2 regions of the Acidovorax sp. GW460-11-11-14-LB4 genome follow, and region 1 is predicted to be linked to the other one. Evidence: predicted binding sites of a transcription regulator. Region 1 holds the regulator's gene; the other holds the start of a gene.
What was found. Region 1 encodes FNR, which switches genes on or off when oxygen is low (the NO sensors DNR and NnrR bind a similar motif). Its sites were predicted from a motif close to TTGATNNNNATCAA; they were not measured.
Positions count from the first base shown of each region.

Region 2: ubiM (5-demethoxyubiquinol-8 5-hydroxylase UbiM) is a predicted target of FNR. The motif match lies at 5,372-5,385, and genes of this name have one in related genera.

Region 1 covers NZ_JBWKYJ010000018.1:42,345-49,387, forward strand. The annotation lists gene AC07X4_RS09415 (cyclic di-GMP phosphodiesterase) at 1-209, opposite strand, end outside; gene AC07X4_RS09420 (sulfite exporter TauE/SafE family protein) at 431-1,156, opposite strand; gene hemN (oxygen-independent coproporphyrinogen III oxidase) at 1,162-2,544, opposite strand; gene fnr (fumarate/nitrate reduction transcriptional regulator Fnr) at 2,734-3,456, shown strand; gene AC07X4_RS09435 (hypothetical protein) at 3,567-3,860, opposite strand; gene AC07X4_RS09440 (FixH family protein) at 3,918-4,196, opposite strand; gene ccoG (cytochrome c oxidase accessory protein CcoG) at 4,261-5,706, opposite strand; gene ccoP (cytochrome-c oxidase, cbb3-type subunit III) at 5,788-6,702, opposite strand; gene AC07X4_RS09455 (CcoQ/FixQ family Cbb3-type cytochrome c oxidase assembly chaperone) at 6,727-6,864, opposite strand; gene ccoO (cytochrome-c oxidase, cbb3-type subunit II) at 6,881-7,043, opposite strand, start outside.
Region 2 covers NZ_JBWKYJ010000118.1:456-7,498, forward strand. The annotation lists gene AC07X4_RS23320 (Bug family tripartite tricarboxylate transporter substrate binding protein) at 1-669, shown strand, start outside; gene AC07X4_RS23325 (acetoacetate--CoA ligase) at 758-2,830, opposite strand; gene AC07X4_RS23330 (TetR/AcrR family transcriptional regulator) at 2,937-3,548, shown strand; gene AC07X4_RS23335 (alpha/beta fold hydrolase) at 3,796-4,692, shown strand; gene AC07X4_RS23340 (hypothetical protein) at 4,860-5,291, shown strand; gene ubiM (5-demethoxyubiquinol-8 5-hydroxylase UbiM) at 5,471-6,757, shown strand; gene AC07X4_RS23350 (class I SAM-dependent methyltransferase) at 6,858-7,043, opposite strand, start outside.

The DNA of each region.
Region 1 (7,043 bases):
GCCGGCACCAGCTCCTGGAGTTCAGGATCGCTCTTCTTGGGGACGTAACGCACCTCGGTCAGTCCCAGCTCCCGCAAGGTGGTGATCTGCTCCGACGACGCCACCCGGAAACTGCTGGTCGGGAACGGATGATGCATCCAGCCCACGTCGAGCTGGATGTACATGCCGACACGCAGTTGGCTGATGTCGATGAGGATGGATGAGTTCACGTCAGGCGCACGATACATGGCGACATCAATGCCACCAATAGTTACGCAGATTATCACCAGTTCCAGTGACGTGGCGAAGAACCGACAGGCCGCGCAGCGATCCGGCAACACTTGACTGAAAGCGGGCCTGGCTGGACCACCCCGGTCCCCGCGACAAAGGCATCGCCCACCTTCCTGCCGCGGGGCGACTGGGGTGATGTGGACGGATCAACGCCGCGCGCTCAGCGGCACCAGAGCGACGGCTTGTAAATGAGATCCATCCACAGCGCCCAGGCAGCTACCGCGCACAGCATGGCGCCTGCGGCCCTCGTGCCCCACTGCGCCCGCGCGAGATTCAGGCGGTTGCGAAGGCTGCTCCAAGCCCAGGGGCCGCCCACCAGCCACACCCCGCTGCCCACTGCAAACAGAGCCATGGTCAGGGCACCCTCCAGCGCCCCCCCGCTGAGCGCCGCGACCAACAGGGCCGAATAGAGCAGTCCACAAGGCATCAGGGCCCACAGGACCCCGGCCGCCATCACTCCGCCCGGTGCCCCGACCAGCGGACGAACACGCGCCCACACGGAGCGGCCCGCCTGCTCCACCCAGGCAGGCTGCCGCGACTGCACCATCATCATGAGCCCCCAGGCCATCACCGCCACATGCATGAGTGTCCAGGCGGGGCGCAGCGCGCTGGTTTGCTGGGTCAGCCATGCCAGACTGTCCATGGCCAAGGCCGCCAGTGCACCTGCGCTGGCATACCCCACCAGGCGCCCTGCGTGAAAGGCCATGGTGCGCTGCAGCGCACCACCACGCGGCGCCCAGCGCACCTCCTGCTCCGCACCACCGTCCGCCTGTGGTGCGCCGCCCTGCCGCACCAATGCTCCGCACGGCGCGGAACACATGGCCAAGCAATGGGACCCGCCAGCGAGTCCCATGAGCAAAGCAGTCCAGCCAACAGTGGCAAGCATAGGTGTCAGATGATGCGCGAAAACCGGGCGCGGTTGCGGTCCGCCTGCAGATAACGGTCAAAAACCATGGCGATACCGCGCACGAAGAACCACCCGGTGGCGGTCACTTCAATGCCCTCCGGCCCCACCCGTACCAACCCCTGCTCCTGCATACCCTCCAGCTGCGCCAACTCTGCTGCGAAGTACTGGCGGAAATCGATCAACCACGCCTGCTCCATCGGCTCGAACAGCAGCTCGCCCTGGCACATCAGGGCCATGATGGCCGCGCGGCGCACCAGGTCGTCGCGGGTCAGGGCGAGCCCGCGGACCACAGGTAGCCGCCCCTGGTCCAGGAAGTCGTAGTACTCGTCCAGCGTCTTCGAGTTCTGGCTGTAAGTCGCCCCTACCCGGCCGATGGCCGATACGCCCAGCCCAATCAGGTCGCAGTCTGGCTGCGTGCTGTAGCCCTGGAAGTTGCGGTGCAAGCGTCCCTGGCGCTTGGCCACAGCCAGTGCGTCGGTAGGCAGAGCAAAGTGGTCCATGCCCACATAGACATACCCAGCGTCCATGAACGCATCGAGTGAGCGCGAGAGCATGGACAGCTTGCTCGCGCCTGTGGGCAATTCGGCGGAGATGATGCGACGCTGTGGCTTGAAACGCTCCGGCAAGTGTGCATAGGCATACAACGCAATGCGGTCAGGCCGCAGCTGCGCCACCTGCGCCAGCGTGCGGTCAAAAGACTCTGGCGTCTGGCGCGGCAGGCCGTAGATCAGGTCCACGTTCACCGAATCAAATCCCAGCGAGCGGGCGGACTCCACCAGTGCAAAAACCTGCTCTGCAGGCTGAATGCGGTGCACGGCCTTTTGCACTTCGGCATCAAAGTCCTGCACGCCAAAACTCAGGCGGTTAAAGCCCAATTCAGCCAGGAGCGCCAGACGCTCGGAGTTGACCGTGCGCGGATCCACTTCGATCGAGTATTCGCCCCCGGGCGCCAGCGTGAAGCTGCGCTTGAGCATGGCCATCAGCTCCCGCAAGCCCGCATCGGAGAGGAAGGTGGGCGTGCCACCGCCCAGGTGCAATTGGCTCACCACCTGTCCTACGCCACAGTGCGCGGTGTGCAGGTCGATCTCGCGGCTCAGATAGCGCAAGTAGACCTCGGCGCGGTCATGGTGTTTGGTGATGATCTTGTTGCAGGCGCAGTAGTAGCACAGGGATTCGCAAAACGGGATGTGCACGTACAGGGACAGCGGCATGGCCTTGGCCAGCGTGCCCGAACGGCGCTGTTGCAGCGCCAGCACATAATCTTCCTGACCGAAGGCCTCCACAAATCGGTCGGCCGTTGGATAGGACGTATAACGGGGCCCTGGCACGTCAAAGCGGCGCAGAAGATCTGGCGAAACAGCAGTCATGGGGAAATTTCCTTGCGTACACCTTGACTGTGCCGTAGGCTCCGGGACATGTCCTTGACCTGCATCAAGTGAACCAACAAGCGATACGGCGACAATTTGATGAAGGTCAGCCGCTCGCCCGCGCCCTGTATTCAGGTTCGTGTACGGCATGCACGATATGCTCGACCAACAACCCAAGTCCATGTGCCTATGAACCCGCTCACCATCAAAGTCGCCTGCTCCAACTGCAACCTCCGCGAGCTGTGCATGCCCGTGGGCTTGAACGAAGAGCAGCTCCAGCGCATTGACGAGGTGGTTGCCGTCCGTCGCAAAGTCAAACGCGGAGGGACGCTGTTTCGCAATGGCGAGTCCTTCACGTCCCTGTATGCCATCCGCACCGGGTTCTTCAAGACCTGCGTGGCCACAGAAGACGGTCGCGACCAGGTCACGGGCTTTCAGATGGCGGGCGAGATCATCGGGCTTGACGGTATCGTCAATGACCACCATACCTGTGATGCGGTGGCACTTGAAGACGCCGAAGTGTGTGTCATGCCCTTCGACCGCATTGAAGAGCTGTCACGCGAAGTCACAGCCCTGCAGCACCACGTGCACAAGATCATGAGTCGCGAGATCGTGCGCGAGCACGGCGTGATGTTGCTGCTGGGCAGCATGCGTGCCGAAGAACGCCTGGCCGCCTTTTTGCTGAACCTGGTGCAGCGCCTGCATGCACGGGGCTTCTCGCAGTCGGAACTGGTGTTGCGCATGACGCGCGAAGAAATCGGCAGCTACCTCGGCCTCAAACTCGAAACGGTCAGCCGGACCTTCTCCAAGTTTGTGGAAGAAGGGATCGTGGAAGTCAAACAGCGCCATGTGCGCATCCTCGACACCGATGCCCTGCGACGCATCGTGAACAGCCAGCAGACCTGCCACTGACGACACTGACACCGAGCCACTTCCACGCGGAGGGCCGGTTCCGCACCAAGTACAACCATCTCTTGCGAAACGGCATGCATTGCATGCCCAGACAAGCAGGCGAAAAGGGTTCAGGGGCAGGACGATGTCTTGCGGCAATCGTCGGGGCGCTCCCCATCGGGCACCGGGCACCGGTTGACCTCGAACGGAGACATGGACAGCAGTGTCGTCAATGCGCTCGTGGCCATGGTGATGGCCCAAAACACAAAAAATGCGAGGGTGTACACCCCTTGCCGTGACAGCGCCAGGGGCTGGCCGAACCAGTGCAGGTCCTGGGGGTCCACCATGGCAAAAACCAGCATCTCCAGCACGCCCGCCATCAAGAAGGCGGGCCATGCAATCCACATCAGGCGTTGCGTCCACATATCGGTTCTGTCTCCTGGTGCTGCCTGGGGTCGCTGGGGGCAGCGACCGGAGGGTTGTCAGCGTGGTTGGTCTTGCACAGGGGTGGCCGCATGGTTGCGGGCCTTGAGGGCCGGTGCCAGGCTTTTCTCCGGCGCCACCAAGGTCTTATTGATCTCAATGCCCTGGCGGTAGTAATCCTCGGCTACCACCGGGTCAGGCCGAGAAATCGCCAGCCACAGCGTCACAAAGCCAGCCACGATCACGATGGCAGGCCCGGCAATCACCAGCCACACATGGCCGAACTTCCACCAGGGCACGGGAATTGCCGGTGTCGCGATGGCAGGGTTTGAAGACATGGTGCTCTACTCCTCAACAATATCGGTCAAAGTGCGGCCCTGAAAGGCCCCACCGGGATGCCGCTCAACGCGGCACAAGAAACACGGATTTTTCCGTCACATGGGCAGCTGCCCCTACGGCCTGCACGTCAAACTGAACCGCATGCGAGCCCGAAGTGGCAGAACCGTACGGAATCTGCAAACGCACGGCCACCCAGCGCGACTCTGCTGCGCCAATATCCACTTCGGCCTCGGAGGCCACCTCCAGCCCCTCCAGTCCACGCGCGCTGATGCGGTAGCGCTGTTCGCCCTCCGTGGCATTCATGATCTGCAGCCGGTAAATATTCTCCAGTTTGCCCCCCGCCACAATGCGCGAGAGCGCGGCCCGGTCACGCACGACATCCACCTTCAGCGGCGTGCGCACCACCAGGCTGGCCAGCATGGCAACGCACAGTGCTACCAGTACGGCGGTGTAGATCAGCACACGCGGACGCAACACGCGACGCAGCATCTGGGACTGCGTCCAGCGCTTGGCCACGCCGTTCTGGGTGGAATAGCGGATCAGGCCACGCGGGTACTGCATCTTGTCCATCACCGTATTGCAGGCGTCCACACACAACCCGCAACCAATGCACTCATATTGCAAGCCCTTCCGGATATCGATGCCCACCGGACAGACCTGCACACACAGCGAGCAGTCAATGCAGTCGCCAAGCCCCTGGGCCTTGTAGTCAATGTTCTTCTTGCGCGGGCCGCGCTGCTCGCCACGCTCAGGGTCGTAGGTGACGATGAGCGTGTCTTTATCAAACATTGCGCTCTGAAAGCGCGCATAGGGGCACATGTACTTACAGACCTGCTCGCGCATGAAGCCTGCGTTGCCGTAGGTGGCAAAACCGTAGAACAGCACCCAGAAAATCTGCCAGCCGCCTTCAAACGCCAGCAGCTCGCTGCCCAGTTCGCGGATGGGCACGAAGTACCCTACGAAAGTGAACCCAGTCCACAGGGCCACGGCGATCCACACCACCTGCTTGAGAAACTTTTTGCGGATCTTCTCGAACGTCCAGGGACCGTTGTCCAGACGGAGGCGGGCACTGCGATCGCCTTCGATCTTGTGCTCGATCCACATGAACATTTCGGTGTACACCGTCTGCGGACAGGCAAAGCCACACCAAAGGCGCCCTGCCACGGCGGTGAAGAGGAACAGCGACAGCGCCGAAATGATCAGAAGGCCGGTGAGATAGATGAAATCCTGCGGATATAGCACCAAGCCAAAGATGTAGAACCTGCGAGCCCCCAAATCAAACAGCACCATCTGGCGCTGGCCCCATTCAAACCACGGCAGCCCGTAAAACACCAGCTGCGTCAAAAGCACCATGCCCCAACGCCAGCGCGCAAACAATCCGCTGATCGAGCGCGGGTAGATCTTCTTTTGCGCTTCGTACAGCGAGATGATCTCGCCCGCAGAGGACGCATCGGCGGCGACTGGCGTAATCGGGATGACCTTGCGAGCAGGCTCGCTGGGTGTGCTCATGGTGTCGCTTTATGAACGGAGGACAGGCTTACTCTGAAAAGAAAACCCGGGCAGTGCCTCAAGCACCGCCCGGCGGACATATCAACGTGCAGCCACCTGCTTGTTCGACAGGCCCCACACATAGGCAGAGAGTACGCCGATCTGCGCCTCGGTCAACTTCTCGGCCTGTGCAGGCATCTGGTTGACCTTTCCGTTGTTGATCATGGCCGTGATGGCAGCCTCGCCCCAGCCATGCAGCCAGATGTCGTCGGTCAGGTTGGGTGCACCCAGTGCCTGGTTGCCCTTGCCATCCATGCCGTGGCAGGCCGCGCAAGCCGCAAATTTGGACTTGCCCAGCGATGCACGCAGCGAGTCGTGCGGGCTACCCGACAGGCTCAACACGTAATGCGACAGGTTGCGCACGTCTTCTGGGGTTCCCACGGCCGCTGCCATAGGAGGCATGTTGCCGATGCGGCCCTTCTCCAGCGTCTCGCGGATCTTTTCGGGTGTGCCGCCATGCAGCCAGTCGTTGTCCGTCAGGTTCGGGAAGCCCTTGCTGCCGCGTGCATCCGAGCCGTGGCACTGCGCGCAGTTGTTCATGAACAAGCGCTCGCCAATGGCATGGGCCTGCGGGTCCTTGGCCACGTCTTCGGGCTTCATGGATACAAAGCGGGCATACAGGGGCTCCAGCTCCGTCTTGGCCTTGGCCATTTCGGCTTCGTACTCCCCCTTTTGCGTCCAGTTGAGCTTGCCGGTAAAGCTGCCAAGACCTGGGTAGGCAGCCAGGTAGCCCAGGCCAAAGACGATGGTGATGACGAACAGCCACACCCACCAGCGCGGCAGGGGGTTGTTCATTTCGACCAGGTCCTCGTCCCAGACGTGGCCGGTGGTGTTGTCGGAGGTGGCAACCACCTTCTTGCGGCCTGCCATCCAAAGCAGGATGCCGCAGGCGATGATGCCGACCAGGGTCAGCGTGGTCACAAAGACCGACCAGAAGTTGCTGGTGAAGTCACTCATGGGGTGTTCTCGTTCTGGTGAAGGTCAATCTGTCTCGAAAGGCAGCTGGGCTGCCTCGTCGAACCGGGCCTTGTTGCGGCCTCGGTAGGCCCAGACCCAGATGCCAATGAAGCAGGCCATCGATGCCAGAGTGGCGACGATGCGCATGGTGGTGATGTCCATGGGATATCTCCTTTGCTTACTTGAGCGCACGGCCCATGACTTGCAGGTAGGCGATGAGCGCGTCCTGCTCCGTCTTGCCCTTGACCTCGCCCGCCGCAGCAGTGATCTGCTCGTCGGTGTAAGGCACGCCCACGGTGCGCAGGGCCTTCATGCGGGGAGCCATCACTGCAGGGTCCACC
Region 2 (7,043 bases), on a different contig from region 1:
TACACCAAGCTGCCCTACAGCCCCGAGAAGGACATCGCGCCCATCTACCAGATCGCCATCGCGCCCCTGGTGCTGGTGGCCCACCCCAGCGTGCCGGTGGCCACGGGGCCTGAGCTGCTGAAATACATCGCCGCCAACAAAGGCAAGGTGGCCTATGGTTCTTACGGCACGGGTGCCTACCCGCATCTGGCCGGCGCGTACATGAGCCAGTCGCAGAACGCCGACATGAGCCACGTGGCCTACCGGGGTGAGGCGCCCATGGTGCAGGACCTGCTGGGCGGGCAGATCCAGATTGCTTTTGCGAGTGCACTGCAAGTCAAGGCGCACATCGACGCCGGCAAGCTCAAGGCCATTGGCGTGAGCGGCGAGCGCCGCATGGGCACGCTGCCCAACGTGCCCACACTGGGCGAACAGGGCCTGAACGACGAGGCCTACCGCGTGGCGGGCTGGCTGGCGTTTGGAGCCCCCGCAGGCACACCGCCCGCCATCCTGGAGCGCGTTGCGGCCGAGGTGCGCAAAGCCACCGAGCATCCCGATGTGGCCCAGCGCATCACGGCCATGGGCTTTGACGTGCAAAAGAGCTCACCGGCCTTGTTCACCGCGGCCATGAACAAGGAGCGCCCGGTGTGGGAGCGGCTGATCAAGGCATCTGGCGCGAAGCTGGACTGACTCCCTGGGGTGCAGCACGCCTCAGCGCCGCACTCACTCTTGCATCCAAACAAGGCGCTAGCGCTTATTCAATAAGCGCTAGCAGCTATCATTTTTGGAGCGTACTCGCCCGCTGCGCCGCAAACGCCACATACCAGTCCAAACACCCCGGGTTGGCCATCGCGTCCTTGTTGACCACCTTTTCGATGGGCTGGCCCAGCAGCAGTTTCTTGATGGGCAGCTCCTGCTTCTTGCCGCTCAGCGTGCGCGGCACCTCGGCCACGGCAAAGATGTCGTCGGGCACAAAACGCGGGCTCAGCGCCGTGCGCACCGCGCCATTGATGCGCGCGCGCAGGGCATCGTCCAGCGCGTAGCCTGGGCGCAACACCACAAACAACGGCATGTAGCTCTCGCGGCCCAGGTACTCCAGGTCCACCACCAGGCTGTCGAGCACCTCGGGCAGCGATTCGACCGCGCTGTAGATCTCGCTCGTGCCCATGCGCAGGCCGTGGCGGTTGATGGTGGCGTCAGAGCGGCCATAGATCACGCAGCCCCCGTTGGCGCCGATCTTGAGCCAGTCGCCATGTCGCCAGACTGCGCCCATGCTCGCGGGGCCATCGCCACCGCCAGGCTGGCGGCCGTGGCCTGCGGGGTACATGTCGAAGTAGCTCGAAAGGTAACGCGAACCATCCTTGTCGCCCCACAGGTAGAGCGGCATCGACGGAATGGGCTGCGCGCAGACCAGTTCGCCCACCGCGTCCAGCACGGGGCGGCCCTCGGCGTCCCAGGACTCCACGGCCGCGCCCAGCATGCGGCATTGCATCTCGCCCGGCACCTGCGGCATCTCGCGGTTGCCGCCGATGAAGGCGCCGCAAAAGTCGGTGCCCCCGGATATGTTGTTCCACCAGATCTCGCGCGTGCCAATGGCCTCGAACTGCGCCGTGCCCCACTGCTGCACCTCGGGCGACAGCGGCGAGCCGGTAGTGCCCAGCGCGCGGACACGCGTGAGGTCGCCATAGTCGCTGAGCGTGATGCCCGCCTTCATGCAGTTGGCAAAGAACGCCGCGCCCGCACCGAAGAAAGTCACGCCCGTCTCGGCCGCAAAGCGCCACAGCACGCCCCAGTCGGGGTGGTCCTTGCTGCCGCCGGGGTTGCCGTCGTAGATCACGCAGGTGGTGCCCGACAGCAGGCCGCTGAGCTGCGCGTTCCACATCACCCAACCGGTGGAGCTGTACCAGTGGTAGCGCTCGCCAAAGCTGTTGGGCTCGTAGCTGCAGCCGATGTCGTTGTGCAGCACCTTGAGCTGCAGCGCCACCAGCACCGTGCCGCCGTGGCCGTGCACGATGGGTTTGGGCAGGCCGGTGGTGCCGCTGGAGTAGACGATCCACAGGGGGTGGTCAAACGGGAGCCACATCGGCTCGAAGGCCGCCGTTTCTGCATCGTTTTGGACGGTAGCGCTAGTCCAGCTTGCCCAACCAGCTATCGAAACAGAAGCATCCAGATTGCCCAGCAGCACCGCGTGCTGCACGCTGGGCAGGGCCTCGCGCAGCTCGGCCAGCACAGGGCGGCGGTCGTGGTCGCGGCCGCCATAGCTCACGCCGTCCACGCCGATCAGCACCTTGGGCTCGATCTGGCGAAAGCGGTCGAGCACCGCATGCGTGCCCATGTCCGGCGCGCAGATGCTCCACACGCCGCCGATGCTCACCGTGGCCAGAAAGGCGATCATCGCCTCGGGCACGTTGGGCAGGTAGGCTGCCACGCGGTCGCCGGGCTGGATGCCCTGGGCCTTGAGGTGCAGCGCCAGCGACGCGACCTGGCGGCGCAGCTCGGGCCAGCTCAGTTCGCGGTGCTGGCCCTTTTCGTTGCGGCTGATGATGGCGGGCAGGCCCGCCGCGTGGGCGGCATCCACATGCCGCAGCGCCTGGCGTGCGTAGTTGACCTGCGCACCGGGGAACCACAAAGCGCCGGGCATGGTGTTCTTCGCCAGCACGGCCGTGTGGGGCGTGGGCGACTGCAGCTGGAAGTAGTCCCAGATGCTCTGCCAGAAGGCGTCGAGATCAGTGGTGGACCAGCGCCACAGCGCGTCGTAGCTGTCGAACTGCAGACCGCGCTGGTCGCGCAGCCAGTTCTGGTACAGGCGGATCTGGGGAATGTAGGGCGGGGTGTTGTGTGTTGTCTCCATGGCGACGCAGCGTACCAGCGGCGCCCGGCAGAGGCCAGCCACACCCGTCGCCCGGTTGACAGCGCGGGGATTGCCTTGTTTCGCACAATCGTGCTAAATTGCGCCCATGGACGCCAAAACCCAGAAAGCCGAACTCACCCGCGCCGCCATCGTCGGCGCGGCGCTGGACCTGGCTGCGGCCGAGGGGCTGGAGTCGATCACGCTGCAGGCCGTGGCCGACCGCGTGGGCCTGTCCAAGAGCGGAGTGTTCTCGCGGGCCGGCTCGCGCGAGGCGCTGCAAAAAGCGGTGATCGAGGAGTTTGGCCGTCGCTTTCTGGCCGACGTGTTCGTGCCCGCCATGCAGCAGCCCAAGGGCCTGCCGCGCCTGCAGGAGATCCTGCGCCGCTGGATTGCCCGCACGCGCGACGTGGAGGCCTTCACGGGCTGCATCTACACCGCTGGCGCCTTCGAGCTGGACGACCGCGAGGGCGAGCTGCGCGACCTGCTGCACGCTGAAATCACCCGCTGGCGCGCCGCATTGCGCCGCACAGTGATCCAGTCCATCGAGGCCGGGCACCTGGCGGCCGACACATCCCCCGACCAGCTGGTGGGCGAGATCTATGGCCTGATCATGGGCTTGTTGCACGACGTTCGCTTCCTGCGCGATCCGCAGGCAGTGGCACGCACCGAGGCGTCCTGGGCGCGCCTCGTCAAGAGTTACCTCCCCTCCCCCGCTTGATACGCGGTGGTGTGCCAGGGAGTGCTCTTGTTTTTTTATGTCCCAATTTCGCACAACCGTGCGAAGAAAGGAACCACCATGTTGATCATCCTGGGCATCGCCGCCATCGCGGCCGCAGTGGGCGCCATCCGGTCGCTGCGCAGCACCCTCACCAGCCTCCCGCGCAGCAACCGGGACTGGATCTTTTACTGACCGTCCGCCCGGTCCACCTCCCCCATCTACCCCATCTCCCTCCTGGAGTCCCACCATGAACACCTCCCCATCCGCCGCGCTGCAGGCCACGTCCAGCTTCTACGGCGAGCACCCCGGCATGCGCCTGCTGCGTGTGGCGCTGGGCACGGCCGAGCGCCTGTGGCCCACCTTGGCCGTGCGCGCGGCCTACCGCCTGTTTGGCACGCCCCTGCCCCTGCGCAAACCGGGCCGCAGCGCCGTGCCACCGGGCCACTGGCGCACGGAGCGCCTGGCGTTTGAAGACGCCGAGATCACGCTGTACCGGCCCCAGGCCCAGCCGCACGGCCCCACGGTGCTGCTGCTGCACGGCTGGGGCGGGCATGCGCGCCAGATGCTGCCGCTGGCCGACGCCCTGGCCGCCCGCGGCCTGCGCCCGGTGCTGGTGGACCTGCCCGCACACGGCGGCAGCCGGGGCCGCGTGAGCAACCTGCCGCAGTTCGCCCGTGCCATCGAATACACCACCGCCCGCCTGCACGCGCAGGACTCGGCGCCCCACGCCGTGGTGGCCCATTCGCTGGCGGCCAACGCAGCGGCCCATGCGGCCAGCCGGGGCCTGGCCACCGAGCGGCTGGTGCTGCTGGCGCCGCCCGCCTCGCCGCACGAATACACGCGCCTGTTCGCGCAGGTGTTTGGCCTGTCCGAACGCACCCGCGCCGCCATGCAACGGCGCATCGAGGCGCGCGAGGGCATCCTGATGCGACAGTTCGAGCCCCCCGCCGTGGGCCCGCGCATTGCACTGCCGACGCTGGTGGTGCACGACCGGGGCGACCGCATCAACCGCTTTGCCGACGGCGAGGCCTACCGCGACCACATTCCGGGTGCCGCGCTGCTGGCCACCGAGGGGCTGGGGCACCGCAAGATCCTGCAGCAGGCGGAGGTGCTGCAGGCCGTGGCCGACTTTGTGGCGGCGTAAGCGCCGGCCGGTGGTGGCGGGCAGGTCGCGCGACCCGCCGGAATCAGCCGGTGACAGGCAGCCTCTATCATCCGCACTCGACCGCCTTCCTGGAGGCGCCCTGCCGATGAATCGCTGGTGCCCGCACCAGCGGCCCCTGCTGCCTGTTGCTACCTGCCGTGTCTCCCATGTCCACTCTCCTGTCCGCCTGGCCCGCCCTGGTCCTGTTGTTGCCCGCGCTGTGGCTGGTGTCGGCGATCGTGTTCCTGGCCAAGGGCAACCGGCGGGCGTTTGCACAGCTGATGGCCCTGCTGGCCTGTTTTCTGATCGGCGCGCTGCTGATGGAGTTCTTCACCTTCATGGGCGCCCTCATGGCCCGCTCGGGCAGCCAGCACGCCACGCCCACGCTGGGCACCGGCACGCGCCAGTTGCTGGAGACCATTGCCAACCCGCGCTCCATCACCGCACCACCGCTGTCGCTGGCGGCTTTTGCGGCGTACAGCATCCCGGCGGGCTACCTGTGGCTGCTGGTCACCTGGGTGCTGCACCTGCGCGGCAAGAAGGCAGGCCCGGCCAAAAAGAAGTCCAGCAAAACCCCGCGCAAGGCAGCCAGAGACTGAGTTTCGATTGTTTTAGCCCCCAGGCGCTAGAACCATATGCCTGAACAGCTATCAATTAGATAGCGTCACCACGCCATGGCTTGACGCAGGGCAAAGCGTGCCCAGACCCGCCCGCCCACAATGGCGCGCGGCCTCCCCGACCCGGGGCGGGCACCTTGTCACCCTGTATTCATCCCGCCATGACCACCCACCACAGCGACGTGCTCATCGTCGGCGCAGGCCCGGCGGGCCTGTCGCTGGCCATCTCCCTGGCACAGGCCGGGTTCACCGCCACCGTGGTGGAGCAGCAGGGCGACCGCGCGCTGGCCCAGCCCGCACCTGACGGCCGCGAAATCGCCCTCACCCACCCCAGCCGGGCAACGCTGCAGCGGCTGGGCAGCTGGGCGCACCTGGCCGACCACGAGGTGGGCCAGATTGCCGAGGCCCAGGTGCACGACGGCCCGCTGGGCCGCCACAGCGCGCTGCAACTGAACGCGGCCAGCGGCACCCACGGCGATGTGTCAACTCCCGGCGCCCTGGGCTTCATCGTGCCCAACCACGCGCTGCGGCGCACGGCCTACGCGGTGGCTGCGAGCACCCCGGGCGTGCGCCTGCTCACCGGCACCCAGGTCACCCGCGTGGCCGCGCTGCCCGGCCATGCCGAGCTGGACTGCGTGCCCTCCCACACGGGCCCTGGCGACCACGCCACGCCCCAGCGCCTCACCGCCCCGCTGCTGGTGGCCGCCGACAGCCGCTTCTCGGCCACGCGCCGCCAACTGGGCCTTGGCGCAGACATGACCGACTTTGGCCGCACCGTCATCGTCTGCCGCATGCGCCACGCCCTGCCCCACGGCAACGTGGCGCACGAATGTTTTGGCTACGACCGCACGCTGGCCGTGCTGCCCCTGCCCGATGACCCACAGACGGGACAGGCGCTGTGCTCGGTGGTAGTCACGGCGGGCGCGGCCGACGCCGCCGCGCTGATGGCCCAAACCCCCGAGGCTTTTGCCACCCAGGTGCAGGCCCAGTTCAACGACCGGCTGGGACCCATGGCGCTGGTGGGCGAACGCCACGCCTACCCGCTGGTGTCCGTGTATGCCCAGCACTTTGCGGGCCACCGCTGCGCGCTGCTGGGCGACGCCGCCGTGGGCATGCACCCGGTCACGGCGCATGGCTACAACCTGGGGCTGGCGGGGGTGGAGCGGCTCACGGCCGCGCTGGTCAGCGCCCGCCAGCGCGGGCAGGACATTGGCAGCGCCGACGCCCTGGCCCCCTACGCACAAGGCCACCACCGCCACGCCTGGCCCATCTACCAGGGCACCAACGCCATCGTGCGCCTGTACACCGACGCCCGCCCGGTGCCCCGCCTGCTGCGGCAACTGGTGCTGCAGGGCGCGCGGCGCCTGCCACCGCTGCAGGCGGCCATCGTGGGGCAGCTGACGGGCCAGCCACCCCAATGGATGCGCGCACTGACGCTCAGGCCGTAGCCAAGCTCTGCAACGGGCGCGACCCACGCCAGCGCCACCGTGGAACTGGCTTTGCCAGGCCACCGGTGGCGTCCCCCTCAGGGGGACGACGCGAAGCGGCTCAGGGGGGGCCGTCCCTTACCCCCAGCGTGGCCAGGCCATACAGCGGCGCACCGAGCCAGGGGCGCCACCACATGTCCATGGCAATACCGGCCCAGCCATAGCCCTCCGCCACGCTTTGCTCGCGCAGCAGGTGCAGGCGCGGGTGCACGGCCGCCAGCTCTGCCATGCGGCCGACACCCCACCG